DNA from 2 places in the Paenibacillus sp. OAE614 genome. Region 2 is predicted to be linked to the other one. Evidence: a T-box and tRNA genes for the amino acid it is inferred to sense, from the RefSeq annotation. Region 2 holds a T-box; the other holds one or more tRNA genes.
What was found. A T-box is a leader RNA that pairs with one kind of tRNA and senses whether it is charged. The one in region 2 lies ahead of ABIE48_RS23075 (valine--tRNA ligase), so its partner is inferred to be a tRNA-Val.

Region 1: it encodes a tRNA-Val, which carries the amino acid that the T-box ahead of ABIE48_RS23075 (valine--tRNA ligase) is inferred to sense. The anticodon was not compared.

What each region holds. Positions count from the first base shown of each region.
Region 1 is NZ_JBEPOD010000001.1:4,573,033-4,579,804, reverse strand. It holds gene ABIE48_RS21150 (glycerophosphodiester phosphodiesterase) at 1-442, shown strand, start outside; gene ABIE48_RS21145 (hypothetical protein) at 519-692, opposite strand; gene ABIE48_RS21140 (hypothetical protein) at 862-1,056, opposite strand; gene ABIE48_RS21135 (YjfB family protein) at 1,260-1,436, opposite strand; gene ABIE48_RS21130 (hypothetical protein) at 1,581-1,832, opposite strand; tRNA gene ABIE48_RS21125 (tRNA-Val) at 2,028-2,100, opposite strand; gene ABIE48_RS21120 (hypothetical protein) at 2,268-2,465, shown strand; gene ABIE48_RS21115 (GNAT family N-acetyltransferase) at 2,857-3,300, shown strand; gene ABIE48_RS21110 (DUF3892 domain-containing protein) at 3,391-3,630, shown strand; gene ABIE48_RS21105 (MBL fold metallo-hydrolase) at 3,737-4,474, opposite strand; gene ABIE48_RS21100 (hypothetical protein) at 4,607-4,798, shown strand; gene ABIE48_RS21095 (copper amine oxidase) at 4,995-5,546, shown strand; gene ABIE48_RS21090 (DUF1292 domain-containing protein) at 5,641-5,958, shown strand; gene ABIE48_RS21085 (aminotransferase class I/II-fold pyridoxal phosphate-dependent enzyme) at 6,061-6,772, opposite strand, start outside.
Region 2 is NZ_JBEPOD010000001.1:4,990,051-4,996,822, forward strand. It holds gene ABIE48_RS23070 (bifunctional folylpolyglutamate synthase/dihydrofolate synthase) at 1-11, opposite strand, end outside; gene ABIE48_RS23075 (valine--tRNA ligase) at 57-2,723, opposite strand; T-box leader at 2,782-3,038, opposite strand; gene ABIE48_RS23080 (LysM peptidoglycan-binding domain-containing protein) at 3,313-4,758, opposite strand; gene ABIE48_RS23085 (RluA family pseudouridine synthase) at 4,888-5,784, opposite strand; gene hemL (glutamate-1-semialdehyde 2,1-aminomutase) at 5,781-6,772, opposite strand, start outside.

The DNA.
Region 1 (6,772 bases), 420 kb from region 2:
GGTTCAGGACACCGGGACCGTTGTCAACATCGAGTTGAAAAATACGAAGGTACCTTATGCAGGGCTTGAGGAAAAGGTCATCGACATGGTAAGAAGCTATAACCTGAGCGAGCGGATCGTCATCTCAAGCTTCAATCACTATTCCCTGCGGCTCTGCAAGCAGCTCGCGCCTGAAATCCGCACCGGCATTTTGTACATGGAGGGACTGTATGAGCCGTGGGAGTATGCCCGCAGCGTTGAAGCCGACGCCCTGCACGCCTACCATTTTGCGGTGCTGCCTGAATTTGTGGCGGGAGCGAAGGCGGCCGGTAAGGTATACCACCCATGGACGGTCAACGAAGAAGAGGAAATGCAGCGTCTTATCGACGCAGGGGCAGCGGGGATCATCACCGACTACCCGGATAAGCTGGCGGCGCTGCTGAGCGCTTCTGTGCGATCTTAAACACCGATAACCCGATGCCAGGGCGGCATCGGGTTATTTTGTGCCTGAAAAGTCTCCAGAACAGTGAGGGAACGCGTCACCCTTGATGATCCGGTGAATTCCCGTTCGACGGATGTTTACCTTTCTTCAATTCCCGCGCCCCTTCTTCCAGCACGTCTTCAATCATGTCCGTGGATGAGGGCGTTTCATGATCGGGATCCGGAATGGGGTCGACCCCGGGGAAACGATCCTCTTCATTCGGTTTATTCATCGCCACACGTCCTTCCAATAGAATCGTTGGTACTTCCATAGTGTGTTCCTTATATGTAAGGATAAACCGTTCCAAGCGCCGATGAACCACATTTTCCTGCACCTTACGAGCCGAAAGGTGGTTAATCGTTATATAAAAAAATAAAGCCGCCCAGGCAGGGCAGCGAATATTAACGAATATGAATGAGGCGTGACAGATGGCCGACTTCATCCAGCGGAATCCACATGGAGCCATACACCGTCCGCATCTTTAAAGTTCCCGGATCATCGGATTTCTCGGGGATGCCGGTGATGGATTCGCCATCCAAATTTTGAACGAATAATTGATGGCCGCGGCGGATCGCCATTTCAATTTCCTTTTCCATGAGACTATTCTCCCGTATCCACATACTGGTAAGACTTTTGTATCAATAACTATCTTTATCATAAGATAATTTTCGTCTGTTGGATAGAGAACGAATGTTTGATTGGTGGGGATATGGACCTAAAATATGAATTTAATTTGAACGGATGTGCTGAAAAATAAAAAAACCCTCCGTCTGGAGGGGCAGAAAAGAAAACCGAGCAGCTAAATCCGGATGTCTAGACGGTTTCCCAAATGGGGTACAGCGCTGCTATCCAGCATTTTGACCAGGGATTGACCGTCCTGCGAGGCTTGATCCTTAGCGATTTTAAGCACCTGAATGCTCACATTTTGTGCCAGCCGGGACTGGCTCATGGCCATCGATAAAGCAGGGATATCCATCATAAGCCTCCTCTATGTAAAATGGGTAACATCTATGTTATCGGATGTTCGGTGTGATTTATAAAATAGATGCCGCCCGGGAACCAAGTTCCCGGGCGTGCGATCAGGGAGGTGTCATGCTGATTTCATCCGAAAAATCCGGAATTAATACATGTCTCCACCGAAGTGATCGCGACAGTGGCATCTTTTATGGTGGCGTTTTTTGAAGTGGTGGTGCTGTTTGTGAATCTTATGGCAGGAAACATGCTTTTCTTTGTGAACCTTTTTAATTACAGGTTCCCAGTCCACTTTGACAAATATCGTTTTCTTGATTTCTTTTTTGAGTACGACTGGTTTTGGTTTACGGACATGACAGTGACGACGGTGATCATGTTCGTGGAAAAAGAATTTACCCATTAGGTTACCCCACCTTTGTTGGAAAATGTGAAACCTGAGATATCGTATGTAACGGTTTCCTTCGCAAACACGGCGGAGGTCCCTGTGAGAACAAAATAGATGATTATCTTAACGGGACAAGGCCAAAACTTCTGCAGCTAAGTGTGAAAATAACAAAAAACCCTTGAAGCCTTAAGCTTCAAGGGTTTCTATAGATGATCTGCAGTGGGCTCGAACCACTGACCCCCACCCTGTCAAGATGGTGCTCTCCCAGCTGAGCTAGCAGATCTTATAAGTCAGATACATTTAATATAATAACAGCGCCGTAGTTAGCTGTCAATCATTTTATTTTGCTCACGGTGAATGGCATGCACAATTTGTTTGCCGCTCATGATTAGAAGCTATCCAAACGGGCGAAAACTAAAGTATATTTCGAAACAGAAGGAGTGGCACGGTATGCCGAACAAAGGCGGGCTGCTCGCTGCAGGGCTGTGCCTGCTGCTTGCCGGATGCTCCCCCGCGGGTGAGTTTTCGGATGCGCAGGAGCCGATCAAGCCCGGTTCAACAATGGCCGACTCACCGATTATGCTGGACGTTTACGGCAAATCGGTCAGCGAGGATGTGTATTCCAAGGGCCCTATTACTCCGCCCTGATTCCCCTGAACAAGACATAGGGTCCGTGCTCCGACTGCACCGGCCCTTGTTTTATTTTAGATATAAGAAAGTATTTGCATCGGAGATTCGGTTTCCTTATATCGCAAGAAAAACTTCCGCAAAACGCGGTCTATCTTCCGTGAGTGTTCGTCGATAAACGTTTTTCTTATTCCTCATCCCATTTGCGCGAATACCCTTTTTGGATGACATAAATGAATGAATAGATCAAGATGGCTGATAAAATGACGATCAGCGCAATGGTCATGCCCATAACGATCCATGGTCTCCCTTCCATAGAGCTCTCATGAGTCAACTATACAGGAAAATCATTTTTTTGTATAATGATTCAGCCGTGTTTTTTATATTGATTGCATGAAAGAGAGGGTAACCGATGCCTGCAGAAATAGTATACGTGACGACCCACGAGCAGCTGGAGCATGCGCTGGACATCCGCCAGGAGGTGTTCGTCAAGGAACAAAACGTGCCCGCCGACCTGGAGATCGACGAATACGATGTGATCAGCGAAAATGTTCATCATATCCTCCTTCAGGACAAGGATCAGTATGTGGCCACCGGCCGGATCATTTATTATAACAGCGATACCGCCAAAATGCAGCGAATCGCGGTTCGCCGCGAGTTCCGCACCCACGGGTTCGGCCGCATTTTGCTGATGGCGATGGAAGAGCGGGCGAGGGAACTGGGGCTGGCCTATTCCATCCTGGATGCTCAGTGCCAAGCTGAACAGTTCTATGCAAAACAAGGCTACGAGGTCATTTCCAAGGAGCCGTTCGATGACGCGGGCATTCCGCATGTCCGTATGAAGAAAACACTGTAGACTTCATTTCTTCGTATAAATCCATGTTCTCAGGGAACGATATCCATATGTCACCTTGATATATCATGACAACTTAAGGAGTGGATATCGATGGGAAACCCGGGAAGAGAACAATTTATCGCAGTACAGAAGAACGGTGACGGCGACTTGACGGCCTTTCAAACGTCGTCGGGCCGGGTGCTCGATTACGAGCAGGCGCTGCAGGAAGTAAAAGCGGGCGCCATTGCCGGAGTAAACGTCTTTAAAGGCCGTGACGGCGAGATGTACATCCGCGGGGACGCCGACGGCGATCCGTCGAATAATCTTGATAACCTGCCTACTTTTGAATAAAAGACGAGCGTCATGTTTCCAAAAATAACAGCCGGCTGCAGAGAAGGTTCATCTTTCTGCAGCCGGCTGTGTTTTTTCACCCGTAATCCACATCGACCTGCAAGGGTTACAGCGTATATACGTGCCCTTGCTCAAGGAAGGTCATTTCTCCGGTTTTTCCTACAAACTCGTCTTTATTATCAGCATAATGCATCAATCGGATCATACGCTGAACCGGCTCCGGCAGCGACAGCAGCTCGCTGAGCGTCGTATGCACCTCGCCCGGTCCTTCCAGCTGGACCTCGTGCAGGATCGTATCACAGCCGCGTTCCCGTACGAGCTTGTCCAGCAGCCCGGGGTCGAAGGTCATGTCCGCGCTGTAGAAGATCCGGCCGTTAATATAGAGGGAGAAGCTGTCTTTACCCGGAATGTGGCGGTTCGGGATGAGCTCCAGCTCGATTTGCTCCGACAGGCGGCAGGGAACTCCCGGCTGAAGCGTATGTACATCGAAGGCGTCCTCGAGGCAGGTGATTTGGCCGGGTTGGGACAGACCGCCCTTCAGCGTGTGCTCCCACAGCACATCACGCAAAGCTTCCGCGATATAAAGCTTCATTTTGCGATGGTACGCGTATTTCATCTGGAAGGCAAGCTCCTCCAGGCCGCCGACATGATCGCCATGAATATGGGTGATCAGCACGGCATCCAAGTCATTAAACGTTTTGCCCAGTTGGTGAAGGGCAAGGGGGGCCGTAATTCCGCAATCGATCAGCAAAGTAAACGACCCGTCCCCGAGCAGGGCATTATTGTTGAAATACTTTTTGGCAAAAGCGCTGCCTGTCCCCAGCATCTGAAGCTGCAAGCTCATCGGTCGATCCTCCTGTGAACGAGCGGCATGCCGAGCATGCCGTTCGTATTTTTTTCTTTCATTATACACCACAGTTCCCAATTTCCATCTACCCCCATAATATGCTGTAAACGCGCGAAATGGGGTTTTGTCATGGCGAAGGGAAAAAGCAAGAAACCGGCACAATCCAAAGGGGAAAAAGTCATCCGGGGCATGAGGCTCGTTACCTCTGACGTATGCGAGGCGTGTAAAACGCCCTGTGCCCGGGGAATGGCGTACGCGGCACGGATGAGAGTTCCGGGTGCGGTCGGCAAAGGGGTGCCCTGTATTTTAACCAAGAAATAAAGAGAGAAATGAGGAACTGAATCAAAAATTTGGAGCTATAGTCCCACAAGGTGGGGCTTTTTTTGTATTCCTGGAACAAAATTCCTTCACTTTTGAGAAAAAATGTGAGTTTTGCCCGTATGGACAGCGCAACTTGCGTTTGTACTTTTCGTATATACATACAACATCACGATGGAAATGGAGGGAAACGAACAAGATGAATTGGAAGAAAGTTATGGTATGCGTATTCGCCTTTTCCCTGATGGGGGGTTCTGTGTTTGCGGATTCGATCACCCAGAAAGTCAGGGTGTGGATGAACGGCAAGGAAATCCAGGACGGCGGTTATATCATCGACGGCAAAACCTATGTCCCGATTCGGGAGTTTGACGGGGTCGTAAAGTTTAATTCAGATACGAACAAGGTTGAATTCATTAAGCCTAACGTACATATATTTCTGTTTAATGGAGATACCGTCTTCGGTAACGTCAATAAAGGGAAGCTCAAGTTTAACGTATTCTGCCAGGTGGACAGCTTATCGGACGATGTGGCGAGCGTAAAAGTGGCTATTACGGATCCTTCGGGAAAGGTCAAGGATATCCAGTCTCAGGACGTGAGCGGCAGCCAGAAGGATAATTTCTGGTTCCGGACATACGATTTTACGTATGATTTCAGCAGCGCGGGCAAATATAAAGTGGGGTTCTACATTAAAGCCACCAAGACCAGCGATTACGTCCTCGTATCGCAAAAAGTAATCACTGCGCTGAACTGACAACCCCCGAGGAGGATAAATTGACCAGATCATGCGGACGTGATACGATACGGTGGTATGATCCATTCCAACCATAAGTGAGGTTTTTGTTAAAATGAGCGATCACAAGCATGAACACGGCGAAGCCTGCAATCATGATCATGACCATGATCACGAGCATGAGGAATTTGTTCTGACGCTGACAGATGAGAACGGCAAAGACGTGGAAATGGTTCTTGTCGAAACATTCGATGTAGGCGAGAACGTTTATGCACTGCTGCTGGAACGTGAGAATCCTGAAGCGGACGGCATCATCCTTCGCGTCGAGGAAGAGGACGAGGAAATGATGCTTTACAATATTGAAGACGAAGAAGAATGGAACAAAGTGGAGGCCGCTTATAACGAGCTGGTTGCCCAGTTGGACCAGGAGTAATCCTTTTCGCCACAAGACCTACACCAAGAAACCCCCGAACCGCAGCGAAAGCGGGACCGGGGGTTTCTTTTTTTTGGTGCAGGCGGCAAACAGCCGCGCGTATTAAAAAATCGGATCGGTTTCCACAATGACCTTGACGTTTTGGATATACCGGTCTTCCGGTCCTTTTACCGGCAGCCCGACGTCCACATGGTCGACGATGTAGTCGATATTGTCTTGGGAGATGACCTCACCCGGAAGAAGGATCGGAATGCCCGGCGGATACACATAAATGAACTCGGCAATGATGCGTCCGGCCGATTCCTTGAACGGAATGACTTCCGTATCCCCGTAGAAGGCGTCCCTTGGAATGAGGGACAGCTGCGGAATTTCCGGAATTTTAACAACCAGCTCGTTGGCTGTGTTTACATTATAGTAGGTCTGTGCCAGCTCGCGTAGCGCATTAACCAGGATGGAGATGGTCTCCTCGTTATCCCCTGGCGTAATCAGGCACAGGATGTTGTACATGTCGCTCAGCTCGACTTCGATATTATACTTTTCGCGAAGCCAGTTTTCGGTCTCATAACCGGTGATGCCCAGGTGGCGGACATGGATGGTCAGCTTGGTCGGATCATAATCGTAAGTCGCTTCCCCGCCGAGAATTTCCTTGCCGAAGCAGTAAAGACCTTCAATTTCATTGATTTGCTTGCGGGCGGACTGCGCCATGTCGATGGCACTTTGGGCCATGGCATATCCGTTCAGCGCCAGGTTCCGTCTGGAGGTATCCAGCGAGGCGAGCAAAATGTAGGAAGTCGACGTCGTGGTCAGCATACTG
Region 2 (6,772 bases):
TGATCCCCCATACCATTCACCTTCTGAATTTTAGTTAAGTTTCTGCTGCGTCGTGATCAGCCTCTCAGCTCTTCGATCCGTGCGATGACTTTGCTGCGTTTATCGGAATAGTCGGCCATCTTGGCCTTCTCCTCTTCAATGACTTTTGCCGGCGCTTTAGCCACAAAGCCTTCATTGGCCAGCTTTTTCTCCACCCGCAGCACTTCGCTGTTCAGATGCTGCAGCTCTTTCTCCAGCCGCGCAATCTCCTGGTCAATGTCGATCAGACCGGCAAGCGGCAGGTACAGCTCGGCACCGGTAATCACGGCGGTCATCGCCTTGTCCGGTGTCGTCAGGTCCAGACCTGCCGTAAAGCTCGAGGTGTTGCAGAAGCGCTGAACGTATACTTCGTTCCGGTTCACGATCTGCAGCACTTGTTCGTCGCCCGCCTTCAGCATCAGCTCGATCTTCTTGCTCATCGGAACATTAACCTCTGCGCGGATGTTGCGAACGGCGCGGATGGCATCCATCAACAGCGACATCTCGGCTGCAGCTTCGGCATCCTCGAAGGCTGGATCATACTCCGGCCATGCCGCAAGCGTGATCGTCTCCCCTTCGTGAGGCAGATGCTGCCAAATTTCTTCGGAGATGAACGGCATAAACGGATGAATCATCCGCAGCGTGCGGTCCAGCACATAGCTAAGCACCGACTGCGTCGTTTTCTTGGCGCTCACATTGTCTCCGTACAAAGAGAGTTTGGCAAACTCAATGTACCAGTCACAGAGGTCATCCCAAATGAAGTTATACAGGAGCCGGCCCGTTTCACCAAATTCGTAGGCATCTATTAGACGCGTAATGTCACGGGAAGTTTCGTTCAGGCGGTGGAGAATCCAGCGGTCCGCCGTGCTGAGCTCTCCGCTTATGTCAATGTCGTCATATGTGAATCCTTCCAGATTCATCAGAGCGAATCGGGAAGCGTTCCAGATTTTATTGGCAAAGTTGCGCGCCTGCTCCACGCGTTCCCAGCGGAAGCGCAGATCCTGCCCCGGCGTGCTGCTCGTGGAGATCATGTAGCGCATCGCATCTGCGCCGTACCGTTCGATGACGTCGAGCGGATCGACGCCGTTGCCGAGCGACTTGGACATTTTCCGTCCTTCGGAATCCCGGACCAGACCGTGCATCAGCACGTCCTTGAACGGAATTTCGCCCGTAAATTCCAGCGCGGTAAAGATCATCCGGGCTACCCAGAAATAGATGATGTCATAGCCCGTAACGAGCACGTTCGTCGGATAATAACGCTCCAGATCCGCCGTCTGCTCCGGCCAGCCGAGGGTAGAGAACGGCCACAGCGCCGAACTGAACCAGGTGTCCAGAACGTCGTTGTCCTGCGTAAGCTCGGTGCTTCCGCATTTGGAGCATTGGGTTACATCCTCATGGGCTACGTGGATCTCGCCGCAGGATTCGCAGTACCAAGCCGGAATCCGGTGTCCCCACCACAACTGACGGGAAATACACCAATCCCGGACGTTTTCGATCCAGTTCAGGTATGTTTTCTCGAAACGCTCCGGAACGAAGCGTACCCCATTGCCCGCCTTTTGCGCCTCGATGGCTCTTTCCGCGAGCGGCTGCATTTTAACGAACCACTGCGTCGACAGGTAAGGCTCGACTACGGCGCCTGTGCGCTCGCTGTGACCTACCTGGTGCACATGGTCTTCGATTTTGATCAGCACGCCAAGGTCCTTCAAATCCTGAACGATCTGCTTGCGACAATCGGCCCGGTCCATGCCTTCGTACTTCGCGGCCTGGTCATTCATCGTGCCGGTCTCGTCCATCACGATGATTTGCGGCAGATCGTGGCGCAATCCCACCTCAAAATCGTTCGGATCGTGTGCCGGGGTAATTTTCACGGCGCCGCTGCCGAATTCACGTTCCACGTACTCGTCGGCGATAATCGGAATCTCGCGTCCGACAATCGGAAGCACGAGCATCTTGCCGACCATGTCCTTGTAGCGCTCATCTTTCGGATGAACCGCAACCGCCGTATCGCCAAGCATGGTCTCGGGACGCGTGGTCGCTACCGTAATGTGGCCGCTTCCGTCCTTCAGCGGATACTGCAAATGATACAGATGGCCGTTGACTTCTTTATATTCAACCTCAATATCGGACAAGGCGGTTCTGGCGGCCGGATCCCAGTTGATGATCTTTTTGCCGCGGTAGATCAGCCCTTTTTCATAGAGTTTCACGAAAACTTCGCGAACCGCCTTCGACAGACCTTCGTCAAGCGTAAACCGCTCTCTGGAGTAATCCAGCGAAAAGCCCATTTTGGCCCACTGCTCATGAATCGTTTCCGCGTATTGGTCCTTCCATTCCCACACTTTCTCCAGGAACTTCTCGCGCCCCAGGTCGTGGCGGCTAATATTCTGCTCGCGCAGCTTCTGCTCCACCTTGGTCTGCGTCGCGATGCCCGCATGGTCCGAGCCCGGAAGCCACAAGGCGTCGTATCCCTGCATCCGCTTCGTGCGGATCAGAATATCCTGCAGGGTAAAGTCAAGGGCGTGCCCGATATGGAGCATCCCCGTTACGTTTGGCGGCGGAATCACGATCGTATACGGCTCCGCCTCGGGCTTCTGCCCAGCTTTGAAATATTGGCCGTCAATCCAGTATTTGTACCATTTCTTCTCGGCCGATTTCGGGTCATACGTCGTCGGCATCCCGGTTGTTGCTTGGTTATCCTGGTCTGTCATATTGTTCATCCTCCATCACAAGATCAGCTTTGCCAAAAATACAAAAAACCTTTCGTCCTCAAAGGACGAAAGGCTGTTCTTTCGCGGTACCACCTTTGTTTTGCGTCAGGCAGCATAAACACGCATGCCCCGCAACACTTCATACAGATAACGGCTGCAGCCGGCCGGCTCTACCTCCCGCGCCTTCGGACGCAAGTGCTCAAACCGACAACTTCCGGGCGACTTCGGACAGCTGCATCCTGCGGAATCTTCCAGCGCTGCAATTCCGCTCTCTGAAGGGCAATACCGCCTACTCTTCCCGTTCATCGTTTTTGTGAAGATGGTGAAATGGATTCATTTTCAGCGAAGCTGAAGCGATTCATATCGCAAGAAAAACTTCGGCCAAATACAGGATGTCATCTGTATTTGACGTTCAGTGATGTTTTTCTGCAAAACATATACTCCATAATAACGCGCTTCATGTCGATAGTCAACTTCCCTTGGCCCAAAGTGCAGGACCATTTTCCCGTGTTCAGGCAGACCTCATCCTAGGAACAAAAAAAAGCCCGGCGCAACAAAGCGCCAGACTCTTGGGATTGCATCAAAAACGTTACGGGATGTACAGAATTTGACCTTCCTGCACGGTCTGATCCGCCAGCCGGTTGTACAGCACAAGCTCCCGCGGTGTCAGCTGGTAACGGTCGGCGATCGTCTCGAGAGTCTCTTCCCGCTGAACGATGCACAGCCGGACCTTACGGAACGGAGTCTGCTCGGAGATACTGCCGAGGAACAGATTCTTCCATTTGATATCATCGGCTTCAGCAGCACTCGCGCTGGCGACGGCTTCAGCAGCCTGCTGCTCCTCCTGCGCCTGCTGGTACTCAAGCTCCTTGATCGAACGGCTTGAGGATAAGATCGAGGAAAAACCGATCGCTTCCTTCTCGCCGGACTCGGGTTCCTTCTTGCTTCCTAACGCGATCCGCATTTCCCGGTCTTCGGGCGGTTCTTCCTGCTGAACTTTATCCTGGAAAGCTCCAAACGGGAACGTAGGCTCGCTGAACGGGTCTTTACCCGCCGCGTTCAAATAGATGTCTTCCTGCTCCTCATCCGCCTGAACCGCCGTCGCTTCCGGATGCAGCAGCTCCGACTCCTCTTCATGCTCAAAATGCCACTTGTTCGGGTACTGGGGCTCCGCTGTCCGGTCTGATGGTTCCTTGTCCGTATGTAAAGCGGATAATCCGGCCACCTGCGGCGGAGGCGCTGCCGCTTCCCGCTCAGGTTCGCGGGCAAATTCCCATGCGGTAGACGGCGCAGTTTCGCGGGAATCGGACGCCTGAGGCACAGCCGCTTCCTCCGGCTCGGACGGAGGAACAGCAGCCGCTTGCCATGCGGCTTGCCAGGCTGCCGCTTCCCGTGCTTCATCCGAGTCACTGGCTTCCGCGGCTTCGATCGGAACCTGTTCCGGCTGCTCTGCCTGAATTTGGGACTGAGGCGGCGCAAAGGACGGAGCCGGTGCGGTCCAGACAGGCGCAGGGTCGTCCGGCGGCGTGAATTCACGCTGTTCAGGTTCTGCGGAAACCGGTTCTTCCTCCCGCTCTTGCGCGAAGATAGCCGCTTCCTCCGGAAGGTCCTCGTCCGGTGCATGAACCACCGTGAATTCATCCGCTTTCCAGGCGGGTGATTCCGCGACCTGAGTCTCGATGCCGCGCAGAGAGAGAACGCCCGTAATATTCAGGCTCCGTTTGGACAGCAGGTCGACGTCGAAATTTTCGATTTCCACCGCAATGTCATCCAGCGAGGTTACCCGGTTCAAGGGAACCGTAATCTCCACTGGAATGAAATGCTCCAGCCGCTGCGTCCCTTCTTCCTCACCTTCGCTTCTGTACAGCCCCGACAGGAGCAGATGCCCGCGCAGACTGGCTTGTTCGTCCTGGCTGATCACTTGAATATGCGGAAGCAGCTCGATTTCCTCGAGTTCTTCGATTCCCGCCACGTCTTCGTTTAAATGAATGCGTTCATAAATGTCAAAGCGTAAACCGTAGGACTGGTCAAACACAAATAACGTCCTCCTTTTCGGCATATTTCTAACCGTGGGCCAACCCCACAGCACGAGCCTAAATCGTTACTCGTTCTATTTATATGCTTTAAAAAGAGGAGCATGCCAGTTTTCATATGATACTTAGGTTTATGCTCTCACAAGGGCTTTGAGACGCTCCATATCCTCGGGCCACGGATCGCTCACCTCAATCTGCTCGCGTGTGAGCGGATGGGCGAAAGAGAGACGCTCCCCGTGAAGCGCCTGCCTGCCGATGGCGGACATGCTTCCGCCATACAGGGCATCGCCCAGCAGCGGGTGGCCGACATGACTGAGATGAACACGGATCTGATGCGTCCTTCCGGTTTCCAGTTCCAAGTAGACGAGGCTGGCTTGATTCCCGGCTTCTGCCTGGAGAATCCGGGTCACCGCAGATTGTCCTCCCGGAGACACCCGTCTGCGCTGCTTGTGATGGCGGTCCTTGCCGATGGGCAGGTCGATGACCTTCAGATCCGCAGGGATCCGCCCCTCGACAAAGGCGGCGTAAATCCGCGAAATCCGCTTGCCGCTCATCTCCTTGTCCAGCACAAGCTGCGCCCAGTCATTTTTGGCGTACAGTACGGGCCCAGTGGTATGCTGGTCGAGCCGATGAATATGCCTGACCGCAATCTCTTCCCCCTGCATCTGATAATGGGCGGCCACGGCATGATCCAACGTGATTTCGTCGGAGTGCCCATCCGGGTGAACCTTCATCCCGGCAGGCTTGTGAACGACCAGGCAGAAGTCGTCCTCGTACAGCACGGTGAGATCCGTCCAGATCGGCTCGATCCCTGCCTTGCGGGCAGCAAAAAGGGCCAGCCGAAGCCGGTCCCCTTTCCACTCGATGCCATTTGATGCCTTAAGCTGTCCAAGCAGCTTCTCCGGCATGCCTGCCTCGTTCAGCAGCCACACTGCGGCCGCCGCTTCGCGGTCTTCGGCCGATGCGATTTTTTTGCCCGGAGCCAGCTCCAGCCATTCCCCGCGCCGGAGCCAGTGGTTCAGGCTCACAGCTGCTTGAGGGCGTTGTAATTGGCTTCGATCGTCGCATCGATGTCTTCGATGCTGTGGGCAGCCGATACAAACATCCCCTCAAATTGGGAAGGAGCCACGCTCACGCCTTCCTCAATCAGATTGCCGAAATATTTGGTGAAGCGCGGAATGTCGCTCGTCTTCGCCGTATCGTAATTCACGACAGGCCCTTCCGTGAAGAAAGGACATACCATGGAACCGACGCGGTTAATCGTCACCGGAATGCCAAGCTCTTTGGCATTTTTCACAAAACCGGCCTCCAGACGGGCTGCGCGCTCTTCCAGCTGGTCATATACGGCAGGCGTCAGGAGCTTCAGCGTCGTAAACCCAGCCGCCATGGCCAGCGGATTTCCGCTCAGCGTGCCCGCTTGATAAATCGGACCGGATGGCGCCACTTTCTCCATAATTTCGCGCTTGCCGCCGTATGCGCCGACAGGCAGTCCGCCGCCGATAACCTTGCCCAGGCAAGTCAGGTCAGGCGTAATGCCGAACCGGCCTTGGGCACAGTTCAAATGAACACGGAACCCGGTCATGACCTCATCAAAAATGAGCAGGCTGCCATATTTTGTCGTAATTTCGCGCAGGCCCTCCAGAAAGCCCGGAAGCGGAGGTACGACGCCCATATTGCCGGCTACCGGCTCCACGATGACACAGGCGATCTCCTCGCCAAAGCGTTCAAAAGCAAGCGTAACGGACTCAAGGTCGTTGTATGCAACCGTGATCGTGTTGCTGGCCACACTTTCCGGCACGCCCGGGCTGTCAGGCAGACCCAGCGTCGCCACCCCGGAGCCGGCTTTGATGAGCAGGCTGTCCGCGTGTCCATGATAGGAGCCTTCGAATTTCAAAATTTTGCTGCGTCCCGTGTACCCGCGGGCTAGGCGAATCGCGCTCATCGTCGCTTCCGTACCGGAATTGACCATCCGGACGATGTCGATAGAAGGGACACGCTCGCATACGAGCTTGGCCA